DNA from 4 places in the Akkermansia sp. N21169 genome. Region 1 is predicted to be linked to each of the others. Evidence: riboswitches for the same ligand, from Rfam matches in the RefSeq annotation. Region 1 holds a riboswitch; each other region holds the start of a gene.

Region 1 (4,568 bases):
ATAGCGCTTGGCATCTTCGCGGGCGAAGCGGTGCGTGGTGCCTTCGGCCGGGGTTGCTTCCAGGTTGTAGAGGTTGCCGGTTTCCTCTTGGAAGAGGCGTATTTTATCCCGCATGAATTCCAGGATTTCCCGGGCCATGGCAATGCCTTGGCCGGTGCTGATGTCCATGGTATCGTTGGAGAAATTCCTCAGGAGTTCATTCATTCCGTTGACGCCGATGGTGGAGAAATGGTTGCGGAATCCGGGCAGATAGCGCCGGGTATAGGGATAGAGTCCGCGGTCATAGAGTTCCTGAATGAATGTGCGTTTTTTTTCCAGAGTGGATTTGGCCAGTTCCATGAGCCGGGAAAGGTGTTTGAAGAGGTTTTCCCTGTTTTGCTTGTAGAGGTAGCCGAGGCGGGCCAGGTTGATAGTGACGACGCCGATGGAGCCCGTCATTTCCGCAGAGCCGAACAGGCCTCCTCCGCGCTTGAGCAGTTCTCTCAGGTCGAGCTGCAGGCGGCAGCACATGGATCTTACGGCATCGGGTTTGTAGGCGCGTTCATCGGGAATTTTATTGCCGTTTTCGTCACGGGTATATTGACTGCCGATGAAGTTCTGGAAATAGGAAGAACCTATCTTGGCGGCATTTTCGAAGAGTAGGGGGACATTGGGGTTGTCCCAGTCGAAATCTTCCGTGATGTTGACGGTAGGGATGGGAAAGGTGAACGGTTGTCCGGTGCTGTCCCCTTCCGTGAGGACTTCGTAGAAAGCTTTGTTAATCAGGTCCATTTCAGGCTGGAAATGTTTGAACGTCATCTTCTCCGGAGATTCAGCCCCTCGTTCCCGGGCAAGAGCGTCAAGCCGGGGATCGTTGATTCCTTCAAGCAGGTGTTTACCTCCGCTGAAGGGGACTTGTTCGCGCAAGTCACGGGGTACCGTCCAGTCGATGGTTACATTGGTGAAGGGAGACTGTCCCCAGCGAGATGGCACGTTCAGGTTGTAAACGAATCCCCGTATGGCTTTTTTCAAGACCTGGAACGAGGGTTGATCTTTGAAGACATAGGGAGCCAGGAAGGTATCGAAGGAGCTGAAAGCCTGGGCTCCCGCCCATTCGCTTTGGAGGATTCCCAGGAAGTTTGCCATTTGTCCGAGAGCTTCCTTCAGATGTTTCGGGGGGCGGCTGTTCACTCGTGAACGGACGCCGTTGAACCCTTCGTTGAGAAGATTCCGCAGGCTCCAGCCGGCACAATAGCCTGTCAAACAATCCAGATCGTGGATATGGTAGTCACCGTTGCGATGGGCTGCTCCTTCCTCTTCCGAGTACACTTGGTCGAGCCAGTAATTGGCAATGACCTTGCCGGCGGTATTGTTGATCAGGCCGGCATTGGAATAGGTCGTGTTGGAGTTGGCCGCGATGCGCCAGTCCGTCCGTCCGATGTATTCTTCAACGGTTTGTTTGCAATCGACATAAGTATTGCCGTGGTAAATGCCTCCTATTTGTTCTCGCTGCATCTTGTGCAGGAAACGGTAGGTGATAAAAGAACGAGCCGTCTCGAAACATCCGCACTTGAACAAGGTTCGTTCGATCAGATCCTGGACTTCTTCTACGGTCACGGATTCACGGGAACCCAGCGATGCGAGGACTCGGACATAGACGAAATCGTCATATTTTGTCCCGGAACTGTGGAAGGCTTTCCGGATTGCTTCCTCGATCTTGTATCCTTGGAAGCTCTCGGATTTACCGTTTCTTTTGATGATTGTGGAGACCATGCGGCGCAGATATTTGAAGGTGGCGTAAGAGACGCATCGCGCGGCATGTACACACGACATCCCCGGGAAGGGGATGGGGCGGGTACAAAAGAAAACAAATACAAAAAAGAATTGCGGAGGTGGGGATAGCTTGGAGGATCCATTCAGATTGCCTTTGCCGACCGGTTGCCGGAATTCCGATTCGTACGCGCATCCTTTCGCGAGATGGTGATACTATGGTTGCCCAGGTCGTCTTCTGGCTTCCGGTTCTTGACCATGTTTTTCGGGATGAACTTCCCACTTCCTCTCGGGAGCAGTGTCCACTCCGGGATCAACCGGTTACAGCGGCGCGTCCGCGACGGATTTTCACCGTCTTCCGTTACCTGTGCTGGAGCGGTTTCTACATCAATCAAGCGCGAGGATGCAAGAGAATTTTCTCATTTTGTATGTAAATATTATCATGCATACAATATATTGTAGTTTATAGAGAAAACCTGACTTGAATTGTGTGAGGCGCATTTGGCGGTTTTATCGAAGTATGAACAACCGGATAATTCGGGCGTAGGATAGGGATGAAAATTCACTTCAAATGGGTCAACGCTTGTTCGGTACAGCAGAGTCCTCTTTCGATGGCGTCTTGAAAAAGAGAAGGGAAGGCTCCGTGTCCTCAATTGTTTTTATTATTTTTTGGATTTCGACGGTTTTGTCGAATTGCTTCTTCTGAGCATATTGGGCTTGTTGCTGGAGAATTGTTTTCAAATAAGCCTTCTTGATTTGTTCTCCCTGTTGCTCTTTCTGAATTGTGTAGGCCGTGGCAAGGCGGAGAACTTCCCGGGGAAGCTTTTCTTCCTTGACCGGAGAATCAGGAGATTTGACGATATTCTGGATCAGTGTAACGGTGGCGAAGTCCTGTTTCTTGACGTACTTTTGCTGAATTTTCTGGAGAGAAGCGATGTATTTGTTTCTCAGGATGTCACTGCGCGAATGGAACATTTTTGAGAACTCCGGCATGAGCGGCATGTCGGCGAAGAGAGAACCTGGCGGAACGGCATCGTTGTAGAAATTGACGTTGTTGATTTTTATCGTGCCGCTCATGGTATGGACTTTTCCGAATGCTTGACCGAACTGGGCGCCAGTAAGGGCCGGATGTTTCGGGTTCCAGTTTGTGATGGAACCAGCCATGGAACCGTTGACGTAGATGGAAAGAGTATGTGCGGACAAATCGGAAACGATGCAGAATTTGATCCATTTGTCCGACTGAAGATCCTGACTGGTCAAACCAGTATCGATGAATTTGACATTTCCGGTTTCTTCTCCTCCAAAGGACACGGCGCCATTGATCATATTGTAGAAATAAAGTTTCCCTTGGTCGTTGAATTGCAATTGGAGAGAATGAGTATCGGAACTGTAGTAATTATTATTGGAATACAAGCTCAGAAGCGTTTTCCCATTCGAGTTGGCACAGGAGAGGCTTTTTACGTCGAAGCTGACAGTAAAATTAGCGGGGAAGTCGGTCAATTTTGTATGAAACGGTATAGTGCCGGCGCCAAAACTAGCATAATCGTCACCGGGTTTGTATGTGAAGGTCATATCCCATCCAGTTGCGTTAATGTGTGCTCCTTCCGGTGTGTATTTCCATGAATAAACGGTTACCGCAGCATCGGATATCGCTATGGCAAAGAGTAAAATAAAGATGATGAAAAATCGTTTCGCTAAATCAATCATAGGATTAAACATGTGTTCATATTTTAACTTGCCTTAAGAAAATTCTTATTCCTCGTTCGTATCCGTAAAGAGTTCGGAAGGGGATGTTTGATTGACGAATTTGATTGCTTTTTGAATTTCGATAATTTTTTCCAATTGTTGTTTTTTAGCACATTGGGCTTGAATCTGTTGAAGTTTTTTCAAATATGAATGCTTAATCTGTTCTTTAATTTGATGTTTCTGATTAGTATATTCTTTGACAAAATGTAATATGTTTTTTGGAAGTTCATCTATTTGAGGAGGAACATTTGGTTCTTTGAGTATTTTCTGGATGAGGGAAACTGATGCGAAATCCTTATTTTTTACATAATTCTGCTGGAGTTTTTTTAAGGAGGCAACATACTTGTTTTCCAGTTTACTCATTTCTATAGAGTACAAATTTTCGAATTGATCAAAAAAAGGCATGGTATTATTCGAGTATTCCAACAGATATTTGATACTTTGTCCTTTCCGAGCATTGATTGACGCTATTTCTTTTTCTGTCAGGCTTCGATTCCATGTTGCCATATCATCCAGTCCGTTATTGGCAATGAATGCGACGTTTGCATCAATGTTATGGTTGGAATTTCGGAAATGAAAATTGGGAGAAAATTCCCGGAACCACTCGTCTTTTCCGGGTTTGATGTCGGCTTGTGGAGGCAATTGGGCATTACCCATATGCTTTCCATTGATGTAGAGAGCCAAAATTGTTTTCTTTCTCGTGATAATGACGTTGTTCCACGCTGGTTTATTTTCAGTTGGTTCTGCCCATATGTCACTAACGTCAACGTCCAAAGCCAATGTTCGGGATCTTGCTGTTTCCACAGCATAATAAAGTTGGACACGGTTGTTGTTGGCAAGCCATATGGACCAGCCTCCTGCTCCTCCATAAGATGCGGATGCTCCTAAAGTTGCCCCGCAGGATACAATACAGCTTCCGGTGCGTGCCGATTGGTTACCACTGACGCTGAACCATGCTGATAACGTCCAGTCTCCAGTACCGGGATAAAGTGTTGTATCCGTTCTTCCAGTGTTTGATCTTAAGATGTCTCCCTTTCCCATGCCTTGTCCGAATTTTCCGGGATGATTTCCGA
Region 2 (4,568 bases), on a different contig from region 1:
AATCGGTCGTGCCTCCCAGGAGATTGATGGCATCCTGGCCGTCGCCGGATCCTCCCAGTTCGACAATGCCGTCAATTTGGGCACCGGCGTGGAGTGTCAGGATATCCGCCAGGTTGTAGATGTTCAGTTGTCTGCTGGCTGCGTCGATTATCTGGCCCGATGAAGCGAAATTTTGCTGGTAACAACCGCTGAACAAGGCATAAACTTTGTCGGAGCCCTCTGCTCCCGTGGCGGAGATTTGGGCATGTTCGCCAATTTCCGTGGTAATACCAAGCCCCATAATTGCGAAGGAATAATCCCCTCCTGTTGTAGCCCGGACGGTCCCGTCAAGTTTCCCAGTTGTAAGGCGCCCATGGGAATATATGGCATATGCGGCGGCTTTGTCCGAGGAGGAAGCCGTGATGGAACCGTTGATTCCGAGATTTCCCATGGTGACGCTGCTTTCGGAATATATGGCTCCGGAGATGCCGGAGACTGCCGATGTAGAAATGTTGCCATTGACGGATCCAATTTCCAGTGTCGCGATAGTATTGACAGCCATGGATCCGCCGTCTTTACCCGTGAAGAAGGCAAAAGCATCCGCTCCCGCACTTTCAACGGTCAGACTGGAGCCTTCCCCGAAGTCTCCGGTGATAATACCCCATTGAGCGGCAAGACCAACGGCGGAAAGGCGCTTGGATATATCTTCGCTCTTGGACTGTACATGAATATGGCCGTCCATATTGCCCAGTTTGTTGACGGTAATGATACCGGGCATATCGCCAACGGTGATGTCCCCCAAGACCAGGAAACCATAGGAAGCGCTTAGAGCGCAGGCTTCAAACCCCCCGGTTTGTACGGAAATGTTGGATGTCGATGCGATGGATCCGATGACAAGATTACTGCGGATGGTCGAGTCATTGCTCAATGCCGTCAAGGCATAGGCAACATTGCCGGTTTCCGATGTGACGGAGATATTTCCTGCAATGGCGTTCTTGATAGTTAAACCGGTTTTGGCATACATGCCGTATGAGGAGAAATTGCCCGTGACGTCAATGTTGCCCGTACTTCCGATGGAATCGAGGGTGATATCTCCCGTTTTAGCCCACAGCCCGTAAACTGTCGTGCCATGGCCCAGCACTTTGACGGTACCGTCGATGGAGCCGGTAATACCTATGCTGCCGTTTTCGGTGGAGATACCGTAGAGGCGGCCCGCCTTTTCCGGTTGGGGGGTGGCAACGATGATTTTCCCGCTAGCCTGGATGCCTCCCAGGGCGATATCTCCGGATTTGGCGTAAATTCCATAGCCGTACGCGGAGGCACCGGTAGTTTCGTTGTTGACGCTTGCGGTGATGGCTCCGGCTATAGAATCCCGGATGGAGATCCCGCCCGAGGTTGTAGCGATGGCATAAGCGTAGTTCCCGGATACTGAAGCACTGATCGATGCACTGGACGTGATGGTATCAATACTGATGGCACTGGAGGCACTGATCCCATAGGCATAATGTGCGGACGATGTTGCCGAAATGGTCGAACTGATCGTACCGATGGGTTGGGTATACCCGTAAGCTGTTATTGGAGAGGAATAATTTCCTGCTCCATCAACTACTAGCGGGGAGGTGATATCTTCTGCATGGGCAGACACGACCATGCCGGAAGCGGCAAGGGACAGGGCTAGTCCGCAGAGGATAGTTCTGGCACTGCGGCGGGAATGACTGGGCATTCCGGAGGAGCAGGCCGGTTCGTTCCCGAATGGGTACGAAGATGCGTCGTTGCCTTTCAGGGAAGGTAACCCGTCATGATGAGCTTCAAGCAAGTGAAGCGCTGGAGTATAATTCATGGTTTGGTCTAGACTGCCGGAAAACCCGCCGGCGGTTAGTAATAACTCTCAGGCTGGCGATCTGGCTTCATGAATTCCTTGGCATGGAACCCACATACAGTGGCGGTACCGCTCCGGATTTACACCGGATTCCCCATCTATTCCCTGTCCGTGCGACGGACTTCCCAGAGAGGAATGTCATGATAACGGATTTGACATCCGTTACAATCCTAAAGTAGAGAATGTATTATATTGCTGATTGTGAGTGATATGCGGGAATATGAATCATGCTGGACTATTTCCGGGAAATAGAATGGTAATTTCCGTGATATCCTGTGATTAAACCATGCGCAGGCTTCATCTGGCGGATGTCAAATACGCCCTCCAATCCAGCTGCCGTCAATTCCTGGAGAGGAATTGAAACCGGGAAATTTCTTCCAGAGACATGATATGCTCAATGCCACAGGCAACTTCATCCGCACGCGCTTCTTCCATGTCCATCTTGCTCATAAGAAATTCTTTCACCATGTTGTGGCAAGAGATGACGCGATCGGCTTGTTTCCGGCCTTCCCGGGTGAGCGTGATGGGGCAGTATTGTTCGTATGCCACCAGTCCCCGTTCTTTTAGTTGTTTCATGGCAAGCGAAACAGAAGGTTTTGTAACGGTCAACGCGTCGGATATATCTCCTACCGTGGCACATCCTTTTTCCAGCTCAATGTGGCGGATTGCTTCCAGATAGTCTTCCAGGCTGTTGCTCAGTTCCAGTGTGGAGATTTTTTTGCGCATGAGAACAAGTGTTAGGTTTATCTAACAACACTAGGGATCGAGACACTCGAAGTCAATTTTTTCTTCTGAAATCCATCTGAATATCGATGGAAACCGATCTTTCAAATGTCTTAAATTAGATTGAACTAATTTTTATTTCTGGAGAATTTTACTGCATGGATTACATATAAATATTTAATAATAATGGTATTATGTATTTGAAAAGAGAAGGGCGATCAAGGGTGTTTCAGAGGGGGGGCGAGGAAAAGAGTTGACTAAATGTTAGTCAAAGCTAACTTTGCTGTGTTGCGTGACTCCTTCTCATGCGAAATCCGGGAAATTGCTGCTTTCGGTCTGATGCGGTGGAACCGGGTCAGCCATCCAAAGGGTGGATCGTGAGGAGGAGGAGCATAAGCGGCAAATACTATCAAAGAAACAGCACGAACTATGAAGACTAGCTACCTGATACCCGCCCTGATGACCTGTTCCGGCCTTTGCATGGTCGGCTTGGCATCGGCAGCCGTTTCCGACGTCGCTCCGGTAGTGGAGGCCCCCACCGAAGGCAAAGGCTCCATTCTGAATGACATTGATTTGTTCGGAGATGAATATGGCGATGAGAGTACGCCCATACCCAATGATGCATTGACCAGGGCATTGACGGATTTGCACAAGAGCGCCTACGAGAAGGCTAGGTTGCAATTTGTGCTGGAGCAGGCATTTCTGTATACCCGGGGGCAGCATTCAGCACCGGAAACCGCATCTTCCCAGAGCTGGTATAAGTTGCACGCACAAGCCGGTTTGCAATTAATTTCTTCCGACCGTCACCAGGGCACGTGGATCAAGAGCGAGCTTTCCGGTTCCGTGGCTATGAACCGTCACACGCATCGTACGACTCTTGACGATTCGTGGGGAGCAAGTGGTCCTGCCAATTGCGACGTTTTCGAGGACGGGTATTTTTACATTCCCGAACTTCTTCTCACCCAAGGGTTTCTGGATGGACGTCTCGTCATTATGGGAGGTATTGTCAATCAAACGAATTACTTTGACGCCAATACCTATGCCAACAGTACGTTCGGACAGTTCGGCGGGGCGCCTTTCGTGAATAACCAGGTGCTGCCTTTGGGGGATTCCAATTTCGGTTTTGTGACGCAATACCAGTTTAACGAGAATTGGTTTGTCCAAATTGGCGGCAACATGATGGATAATGAACCGCAACGCAATCCCTTCCACAATACACGGGGCGATTGTTTCAATGTGATTGGTGAAATTGGCTGGACGCATGAGAAGGCCTTAGGCATTGGAACGGGAACCTACCGTTTGCAACCGTTCATGTTCCATGCGGATGGCGAGAATCACGGAGGCGTCGCTTTGAACCTGGAACAGGATCTCGGTGACAGCCCTTTTGCTCTATTTGCTCGTGCCGGATGGTGCAGTGCGGAAGTTGGCAATGTCTGCGGTGCGGAAGTCCAGGCCTCGGCCGGGGTGATTTTCAAGAAGCCGTTGGAGGTGATGACGGGGTTGAAGGAAGCCGACGGCAACTTCCTGGGAGTCGGTTTCTCCGTGAGCAAGCCGGATGGCGATACGCTGGCGGAAGAACATTCTGCACATGACCGTGAAATGATTCTGGAATGTACGTATAGTTTCTCTATCACACCCTATTGCCTGATTCAGCCCGCTTTCCAGTATGTGAAGAATCCTTCCGGTCGCGATGATGTGGATTCGGCCAGCATCTTCTCCATCCAATGTGTGGTGACGATGTAAGTACGAATGTGTCTGCATATGACCGTTTCATCTTCCTTGTCGTGCATGTATAGAGAAGTTCATCCTTCTATTCCGCATCGGCATTGAAGGGGTCTTGATGACCCAGCAACGCCGCTTTCTCAATTAAGCAGGGGGGAGCGGCGTTGTTTTTTGTTTATCGCAAAGGAAGAGAGAGGCGTTTGAAACGTCTGTGTTCCTGAACGGGTTGGGTTTTCTTGTCGGGCGAAGATACCGTAGTTTTTCC
Region 3 (4,568 bases), on a different contig from region 1:
GCTGGTCCATACCATCCTGCCAAACGAGTCCTCCCGGCAGTGACGAAGAGGGGAGTATCTGTAAAAAATCACCCGACAGGGTCCGCTTTTTCAACAAATCAAGTTCCCCCGGATCCCCTCCTTCCCTCTTCAATCGTTCAACTTCCGAAGCAAGCCAATGGGCAACCTCCCGATTCCAACGCCCGACAAATCCTTCAAAATACGCGGGCATGCCATCGCGTCCCGAAGCCATGCTCATCTTCCCCGTATCCAGTCCTTCCCTTACATCGCGCGACAACCACCATACTCCTGCCAGGAATACGGCGGCAAATGCCGCAGCCATGATTGACAACCACTTGAGCATCGGGAGATATCATGCGGGAAAAACCGCCGTTCATCCATCAGAAAAAAGAATCCATCCCCGCAGAAGAATCTTCCGTCCGGTCTTCGCCTACCGAACATGAGGATTCCCGACAGGGATGGACCTTTTCAGCAATTCAACAACAATATGAAGAAACGATCTTTAGAACTCAAGGGTAACACCGCCGAACACCCCGATTCCACGGGCCTGCAAGGCACCGAAGTTGTAGTCGTTCGTCACGATGTATTTCTCGTTGAGAAGGTTTTCCACACGGAAATGCAGAGTCATGTTGTCCGTCACTTTATAACGGACAAACCAACGTAGCGTTACATAATCATCCAGATACTTGCCGCCCGATGTCGATGTATCGCAACGGTTGCTGGCGGACAAAATACCAAGACCGGTAGTCAGGCGTTCCAGAGGTGAAACATGGATTTCACCGCTGACCGTATTGCGAGCCGTCCCGAGAAGCTGTTTGCCATCATTATCCTTGGGCATCACGTAGGTGTAGCCAAGGGTGTAGCCGGGTTTCCAGGCGCAGCTGAATTCCCCGCGCAGGGAAGTTTCCACCCCAGTCATCGTGCCATGACTTGTATTTTCCCATGTGGAGAAGCCGGTAGAATAGTCGCCGGGAGTCGTATAACCCGTTTTGGAATTGATCATGTCATTAATACGCGTCCAGAAACCGGTAACCGTCAGGTAATGGTTCTTGACGAGACGCTGTTCAATGCCCAGATCGCCGCCAAGGGAACGGGAAATTTTCAAATCAGGGTTGCCGATATACGGCCAGCCTCCTATATTGCAATTCGCGTAGCGTTCCCATTCGGAAGGAGCGCGGAAACCGGAACCAACGGAACCGAAAATTCGAGTCGGAGAATCTTCACGGCCGTTTACTTTCCATGATCCGGCAAAACGCCATGTAGCATTGTTGTTCCAGATGGTGCTGTGTTCCAAACGGCCGACGGCACTGAAATCCAGATAACGGGTCGGAGACCACATCTGTTCGGCAAACCAGGCGAGATTGCTCTCCATTTCGTCGATATCGACGTAATTATTCAAACAGCTGTAATCCGTACGATCCCAGGCCATGCCAAGGATTGTTTTCCATTCCCTATTCCACGTCAATGCATTACGCCATTCCATCTGAAACTTGCTGTGATCCGTCCAGGAGTTTCCGTCGATCAGGTTATCCTTAAAATGACGGTCATAGTACCCCATCATGAAGGTAGTCGACCAGATCTTGTTGATGTTGGAATCCAACGTTGCAGTCAACAAGTTGCTGCGCATATCGAAACGGTCGCGCTCAACAGTCGAACCTGTTGCTCCATAGACTAAACTCGGATTGTCCAATTGCGAATCCATCCGGCGGTAGGTCAAGCTCAACTTGTTGTCCTTGTTAATATCATAGGTCAGGCGCAGAGCTTCCTGCCATTGGCGAAAATCACCGTAATTATTGGCTTGTCCCGGATTGGGGTAGGCATAAGGACCGGAAGCCCCCAAATAATGAAGATCGTTTTCGGTCGTTTCAAAACCGACTCCTACAAAATAGCCCAGTTTTTTGATTTTGCCCTGAGACGTCACCGTTCCCGTATAGGAACCAAAAGAACCAGCCTCGTTGAAAATGGAAAGGGAGGGTTTGCCCGATCCTTCCGGTGTAGAAAGAGCCAAAACGCCGGCATACGAGTTGTTGCCGTAGACGGCCCCTTGAGGTCCTTTGACAAGTTCCGCGCCACCCAAGTCAAAGAGGCTACCCTGGCCATAAAGTTGTCCCGGGCCGGAACCAAGACTGTCGTACGACATGGCATTACGCACATCGGATACGCGCATGCCGTCGATCATCAAAGATGTACCGCCAGCCAAATTAACGCCGCGAACAGTCATGTATCCCATGGAGCCGCGCTGGCCGATACTACCGTCTTCCAGCATATACACGCCAGGAGTACGGGCAAGGGCGCCGGAAAGAGTTTCAATCCCGCGTTCTTCGAAAGCCTTCGGATCAATAATACTCACAGAGACGCCGGAAGACGTGTATGGCACTCCTACATAATGGGAGGAAACAGTCATTTCCGGTAAGACAGCGACAGTCTGGGCAGGTACAGTTTTCTGCTCCTGAGCACCGGCTGGCTGGGTTGCCGACTGATTGTCAGCATTCGCTCCGAGAGAGACTTGGCCTGAAGCCACAAGGGCCAGACCGACAGCAATAGCACCCATTTCGAGTGCTTTTCTATAGCATATCATAGTTGTAACGCCTTAAAACCGGTACTTCGCCGGTCAAATAGGACAACTCCCATGGCTGGTTTTCTGGCTTACGGAAGCATGCTTCCGTTTACAGTTGCGGTACAGCTCCGGATTTTCACCGGTATTCCCCATCTATTGCCTGCCCGTGCCACGGGCTTCCATAGAAGTCTGTGATCCGCTCTATGGCGAATCCATGCCCGCAATCAACACAATTTTATTCCTAAGGTCAACACCAAATTGAAAATTGAACATAGAAGTCTGTGATCCGCTCTATGGCGAATCCATGCCCGCAATCAACACAATTTTATTCCTAAGGTCAACACCAAATTGAAAATTGAAGAGAGTGTTACTTTACAACATTTGCCGGCACATAATGAGACTTGGGTTCCGACACACCGAATTGCCACCGGACACTCTGCGGCTGGGAAGAAGAGAAGGTTTTCCAGGATACGAACACGGTCACGGTATCGACACGGAACGGACGGTTCGCTTTCCAGGAATACATTTTCCGGACGGGATCATAGGAAGCGGGAACTTTACCCAATCCATTGATCATCATCACAATAGAGTCCGGATTTACATCCCGTTCATTACTCAAATCAATCGATATGACGGGAGCTAGATCCGCAATCACGGCATTGGCAGTAGGCTGAACAGTTTGCATAGGAGGAGGAAGCAATGAGGAAGACATGGAGGCAACCGATATGCTTCCTGCCCCGGAATCGGATACCCCCGAAGCCCCCGATTCTCCCAAAGGATGGAACGTCACGGCATTGGCAAAAATCCTCGGATTGTTGCCAAATACGACGTAACGGGGAATCTGCCAATTGTCCGTTTCATGCAAGGTCTTCCTCTGGACGACTGTCACAGCGCCCACGTAACCGTATGTCGGCAGTTTTTCGATCATTTCCGGCGTATGATACCCTCCGGGATAACAGTAGAATTCAATCGGTACATTAAAATTGGCCTGCAGCCACTCCCGAGACTTGCCGATTTCCCGGTCGATCAGAGTGGAATAGGCTTCCTGCCCCTTACGCTGGACTCGCTTCCATGCCGAGGGGTAGAGATGGCTTGTGGAATGGCTTCCGAGAGTAGCCCCGGCACGCACCATTTCCTTAACCTGTTCAATACTCAACGACGCCCCCCGGCCAGTCAAATAATTGGTATAGGGAAACACCGTGAACGGAAATTCCATTTCCTTCAACACCGGAAAGGCGTCCGTATAGAGGCTTTTCCAGCCATCGTCGACCGTGATCATCACACAATACTCCGGAAGGCGACGGTCGCCATTCTTCCATTCCCTGAATTCTTTCAGGGTAATAACGGGCATGCCTGCATCCTTCAATGCCTGCATCTGACGACGGAAAACAGAGGTACGAATACGCATCTCCGTCACAGGTTTTTCCTCGCTAAAATCATGATAGCACAGGATGGCAACCTGAGTCTTGTTCTGATCCACCGGGATTTGGGATGCCTTGGGTATAACGGGCACTTGGACGGCCTGAGTATTGGCTGGAGCCAGCTCCTCGGGGGATACCGGCACCGCAGTCGGGATATTCTCCTCCGCTACGGGTTCCGCAGTCGGAATATTTTCCGAGGCCGGCACAACGGCTGCCCCTCTACCCTCGCCCCGGGACGGAGCAAGAGACGGAACACCGATGAAAACCCCGGGATCCAGAGGAGGTGGTTCAGAAACAGCTCCCGGACATGAATCGACCGCCAGGACAGTACAAACCATACCCAGTGACAACAACCATCCGCGAACGCTTCGTATCATACGGATGAACTACTATGCCTCCTGTCCGCGATCAATGCTTAATTGCGTGCATGCCAACCGTTGCCAATGGCATTCGGACACCGGCATCACTTGCTGTCGAATTTCAGGATTACGCGGTGAGGACGCCATGCGTCGACTATCTCATTTTCCAATTCCTCCCATGTTCTGCCATCGAGAAGCAACTCAACCGGATTCCCCTTTCCATCGCGCTGG
Region 4 (4,568 bases), on a different contig from region 1:
CTTCGGCTACCATGTCTCCTCCTTTTTCGCACCTTCTTCCAGATTCGGTACACCGGACGATCTCAAGTACCTCATCGACAAGGCACACGGCCTTGGCATTGCCGTCCTCCTCGACATTGTTCACTCCCACGCCGTCAAGAATGAGGCCGAAGGGCTCAGCAACTTCGACGGTTCCGGCGGACAATATTTCCTCTCCGGTCAACGCGGACACCACCCTGACTGGGACTCGTGCTGTTTCGATTACGGACGCAACGAAGTCATTCAGTTCCTCCTCTCCAATGCACGGTGGTGGCTGGATGAATTCCACTTCGACGGATTCCGTTTCGACGGAATCACCTCCATGCTCTACTTCCACCGAGGACATGAACCATTCGACAACCTAGGAGCCTACTTCGGCCCCTCCGTCGACCACGATGCCGTAGCCTACCTTCAACTCGCCAACACCCTCATCCAGTCCGTCAAGCCGGGAGCAATCGTCATCGCGGAAGACATGTCCGGCATGCCCGGACTCTGCCGCCCCATCGACGAAGGAGGCATCGGCTTCACCCATCGCCTCGCCATGGGCATCCCCGACTACTGGATCAAACTCATCAAAGAAAAGAAGGATGAAGAGTGGCGCATGGGCGATATGTGGTACACCCTCTCCAACCGCCGCCATGGCGAACCTCATATCGCCTACTGCGAAAGCCATGACCAGGCCCTTGTCGGCGACAAGACCCTTGCCTTCCGCCTCATGGATGCCGACATGTACTGGTCCATGAGCAAAGATCAGAAAAGCATCGTCGTCGACCGCGGCATCGCCCTGCACAAAATGATCCGCCTCGTTTCCCTCGCCGCCGGCGGTGAAGGCTGGCTCACCTTCATGGGCAATGAATTCGGCCACCCGGAATGGATCGACTTCCCTCGGGAAGGCAACAACTGGTCCTACCAATACTGCCGCCGCCAATGGACGCTTGTCGACAATCCCTCTCTGAAATTCGACTTCCTCCGGGAATTCGATAAAGCCATGGTGCATATGGCGGAACAGAGTCGCCTGCTGACCGTTTCCAACGCCTACCCTCTCAACATCGACGAAACCAACCAAGTGCTCGCCTTCCGCCGGGGCAAATTGATCTTCATCTTCAACTGGTCCGGCGACAAGGCCCTGCCCGACTATCTCCTGCCCGTTGATGAAGAAGGAGAATGGCGCATCATCCTTGACACCGATGATCTCCGCTTTGGCGGATTCGGGCGTCAGGATAACGCCATCCACCACTTCACCGCCAACGGTAAGCTCTCTCTCTACCTCCTTCCGCGCACCGCCATCGTCCTCCAGCGAACGGGAAGGTAAAAACATCTTTGCTCCGAATCATCACCAACCGTCTCAAATGGTTTTCATCATTTGAGACGGCTTTGTTTTTCCTGTAAAGAAGAAAATACCATCCAACACAGTTGACTTGGAGGCATGATTTCTCTATCACTTTCGCCAAGCAACGGGGAATTCCGTGAGAACCGGAAACAGTCGCGCTGCGGTATCGGGTTACGACTCTTCAAGGCGGTCACACGCTTAAGCCAGTCCCGCAAGGGGTGAAGGCGAAGAGAAGAAATGAAGCCCGGAGTCCGAATATCCGTTATGACCACATAGACTATTCAACGCATGATTGATCCAAACACTCTTCTGAAGAAGGGCTTACCTCCTTGTTTCGCCCTGTCGCCGTCACCCTGGGCACAGACTCTACCGCCATCGCTGACGAACCTTGCCGTTGTTGGTTAAGGGCTTTTGCAACCGACATTTTTTTGCTGGGTCTTCACCTCATGATTGAGGGGTTGCCTTGTCTGATTTCTTTATTCGTAAAACACCCGTTCTTTGAATCCCATTTTACCATGATCCTCCGCTTCTTCAAAACCCTTTGCATCCTCGCCACCGCCAGCCTTGGTACTTCCATGCTCCCCGCCCAGACTCCAATCGACCGGGACGGTCTCCTCATCGTCGCCTTCGGAACAAGCCATCAAAAAGCTTTGACGTCCTACACCAGTACGGAGAAAACACTCACAACCTGTTTCCCGGCAGATAAAACATCCTGGGCTTACACCTCCGACATCATCCGCCACAAGATCGCCAAAGAAGGCCGCCCTGTTCCGTCTATCCAGGAAAGCCTTAAAATGCTCTCGGACAAAGGCGTCAAAACCCTCTGCGTCCAGTCGCTCCACATGGCAGCCGGAGAAGAATTCTCCCAAATGGAACGCACGATTCAGCGTTATCTGGAGCACAATCCCGGGGCATTTGAAAAAGTTTTGATCGGTCGCCCCCTGCTGGAAAGCAACCGCGATATGCAGGAAGTGGTCACCGCCATCCTCACGGAGTTCCCTCAGGAACGCAAGGCAGACGAAGCCATTGTTCTGATGGGGCACGGTCAGAAGGAAGGCCGCGCCGACCTCGTGTTCGCTGCCGTGCAAACCGAGCTTCACCGGAAGGATCCCAAGGCATTCCTGGCCACAGTCGAAGGAACAACGGGGTTCGATTCCATCCTTGCCGAACTGAAGAAGCTCCAGAAACAGGGGCTCAAAACCGTATGGCTGGCACCTTTCATGATCGTTGCTGGCGACCACGCCACGAATGACCTCGCCGGAGACGAAGAAGACTCCTGGGCAAGCGTCCTGAAGAAGGAGGGCTTCGAAGTCAAATTGAACCTCAAGGGACTGGGCGAACTGCAAGGCATCCGTAATGTCTTCCTGCGCCACGCCCGCGAAACGACGGACAACATCCTGGTCGTCAAAAAAGGAATGAAAGAATAAACATCTATGCAACTCGGCACATTTTACGGCGTGGGCATCGGCCCCGGAAACCCAGAGTACCTGACGCTTCGCGCCGCAAGGGTTCTCGCGGAAGTAGACATCATCTTCACAGTAACGGGGCCCAACACGGAAACCAGCATTTCGTCCTCCGTTGTCGAATCGCTGGGAGCCATCAAGGGCACCATCGTCCCCCTGCTCTTCTCCATGTCGCGCGACAAGACGGATCGCGAGCTTCACATCGCTGCCAACGCCATGATTATTGCCCAACAGCTGGAGGAAGGCAAAAACTGTGCCTTTGCCACGCTGGGCGACGCCATGACCTACAGCACATTCGGATATATCCTCAAGTTGTTGCAGACACAAATGCCCGGATTGAAGACGGAGGTCGTACCGGGCATTACCTCGTATTGCACGCTCTCTTCACTCTCCCAAACGGTGCTTGTGGAGAATGGTGAAAGCCTGCGCGTCATCCCGGCATTCCGTGCGGAAATGGTCGATCAGCTCGACTTCCCGCCCAATTCAACCACGGTGCTGATGAAAACCTACCGGAGCCGCAATGCTCTCATCCGCAGGGTACTCAATGAACCCGGCACCCGGATCGTCTATGGCGAACGCCTTGGCATGCCCGGACAATTCATCTCCCACAATGGTGAAGAAATCCTGGAACGTCCCGAAGAATACCTCTCCCTGATGATGGTGAAAAAGGCATGAAAAAAGCCTCTCATCTACCCCCCTGGAAACGTCCGTGGCAGTGGTTCTGGCTCGTGCTGGCACTGGCTTCTTCGCTGATTCTGATCCAGACGATGCCGCCCGGCAACAACATGAGGGGAGATGAAATGGACATGCCTTCGCCTGCCGCAGCATCCACAGCGGATTCTCCCAACGTCACCCCCAAAAGGCATGGAAAGGCGGCCTCCAATACCATCGCCACCCCTGCCTCCCCAAAAGCTGAAGGCAGTGAAGGCGGCATGATGAAGAAGCGGCACAGCACCTCTACTACCAACAAAGGATGGTGGAGCAAGGTCGAGCGCAAAGCCTCCGTTATTGGCAAGCTCCTGTTGATGGTGTCTATCGCCGCCATGGTCGGCAGCATTGCGGAAGCACGCAAGTGGCATTTGATTTTCGGCTACATCCTCGGGAGATTCTCGCGCCTGATGCGCCTGCCCGCCATCGTCAGCATCGCCATGCCCACCGCCCTGTATTCCAACACGGCAGCCAACAGCATGCTCGTCAGCAGCCATGCCGAAGGCAAAATCGAACACTCGACGCTGATAGCCGGCGGCATGGCCAACAGCTACCTCTCCTACCTGTCGCACTCCCTGCGCGTTATGTACCCGGTTCTCGGAGCCGTGGGCATCCCCGGCGCACTTTATTTTGGCGGGCAATTCAGCTTCGGCTTCCTCTTCATTCTGGGGGTTCTTCTCTGGCACAGACGCAGGATGGCCGGGAAATCGAATACGGATTCCGATGAAGTAGGCACCACGGATAGCCCCTACGAAGCCCCTCTTTCCTGGGGACAAACCGGGATCAAGACCATCCAGCGCGTCTGTACCCTCCTGTTCCGCATGATGATTCTGACGGTGCCCTTGATGCTCCTGGTAGAATGGATGATGAAAAAAGGCCTGTTCGACTTCTGGGAACAACTCGTGCCTGACTGGGTCAATCGCATCTTCCCGCCCGAATTGATGAGCATCGTCGCCACGCAAATGGGCGGACTCGTCCAGGCCGCCGCCGTCGCCGCCAACCTGCGCGACCACGGAGCCGTAACCAACGCCCAAATCCTGCTGGCCATG

Evidence for each region. A riboswitch is a leader RNA that binds a small molecule or an ion and turns the genes downstream of it on or off. The one in region 1 is predicted to bind cobalamin.
Region 2: linked by a shared signal. The riboswitch ahead of QET40_RS03685 (autotransporter outer membrane beta-barrel domain-containing protein) and the one ahead of QET40_RS06240 (ribonucleoside triphosphate reductase) in region 1 are both predicted to bind cobalamin.
Region 3: linked by a shared signal. The riboswitch ahead of QET40_RS06555 (TonB-dependent receptor) and the one ahead of QET40_RS06240 (ribonucleoside triphosphate reductase) in region 1 are both predicted to bind cobalamin.
Region 4: linked by a shared signal. The riboswitch ahead of QET40_RS11135 (sirohydrochlorin cobaltochelatase) and the one ahead of QET40_RS06240 (ribonucleoside triphosphate reductase) in region 1 are both predicted to bind cobalamin.

The regions. Positions count from the first base shown of each region.
Region 1 covers NZ_JARWNC010000037.1:120,001-124,568, reverse strand. The annotation lists partial or broken gene QET40_RS06240 (ribonucleoside triphosphate reductase) at 1-1,752, opposite strand, end outside; cobalamin riboswitch at 1,983-2,109, opposite strand; gene QET40_RS06235 (LamG-like jellyroll fold domain-containing protein) at 2,326-3,321, opposite strand; gene QET40_RS06230 (LamG domain-containing protein) at 3,502-4,568, opposite strand, start outside.
Region 2 covers NZ_JARWNC010000032.1:43,603-48,170, reverse strand. The annotation lists gene QET40_RS03685 (autotransporter outer membrane beta-barrel domain-containing protein) at 1-1,819, opposite strand, end outside; cobalamin riboswitch at 1,853-2,003, opposite strand; gene QET40_RS03680 (metal-dependent transcriptional regulator) at 2,198-2,584, opposite strand; gene QET40_RS03675 (carbohydrate porin) at 3,011-4,324, shown strand; gene QET40_RS03670 (hypothetical protein) at 4,479-4,568, opposite strand, start outside.
Region 3 covers NZ_JARWNC010000038.1:7,773-12,340, reverse strand. The annotation lists gene QET40_RS06560 (ABC transporter substrate-binding protein) at 1-322, opposite strand, end outside; gene QET40_RS06555 (TonB-dependent receptor) at 503-2,578, opposite strand; cobalamin riboswitch at 2,614-2,746, opposite strand; gene QET40_RS06550 (polysaccharide deacetylase family protein) at 2,925-4,355, opposite strand; gene QET40_RS06545 (hypothetical protein) at 4,442-4,568, opposite strand, start outside.
Region 4 covers NZ_JARWNC010000041.1:117,685-122,252, forward strand. The annotation lists gene QET40_RS11130 (alpha amylase C-terminal domain-containing protein) at 1-1,330, shown strand, start outside; cobalamin riboswitch at 1,429-1,630, shown strand; gene QET40_RS11135 (sirohydrochlorin cobaltochelatase) at 1,864-2,775, shown strand; gene cobI (precorrin-2 C(20)-methyltransferase) at 2,782-3,486, shown strand; gene QET40_RS11145 (hypothetical protein) at 3,483-4,568, shown strand, end outside.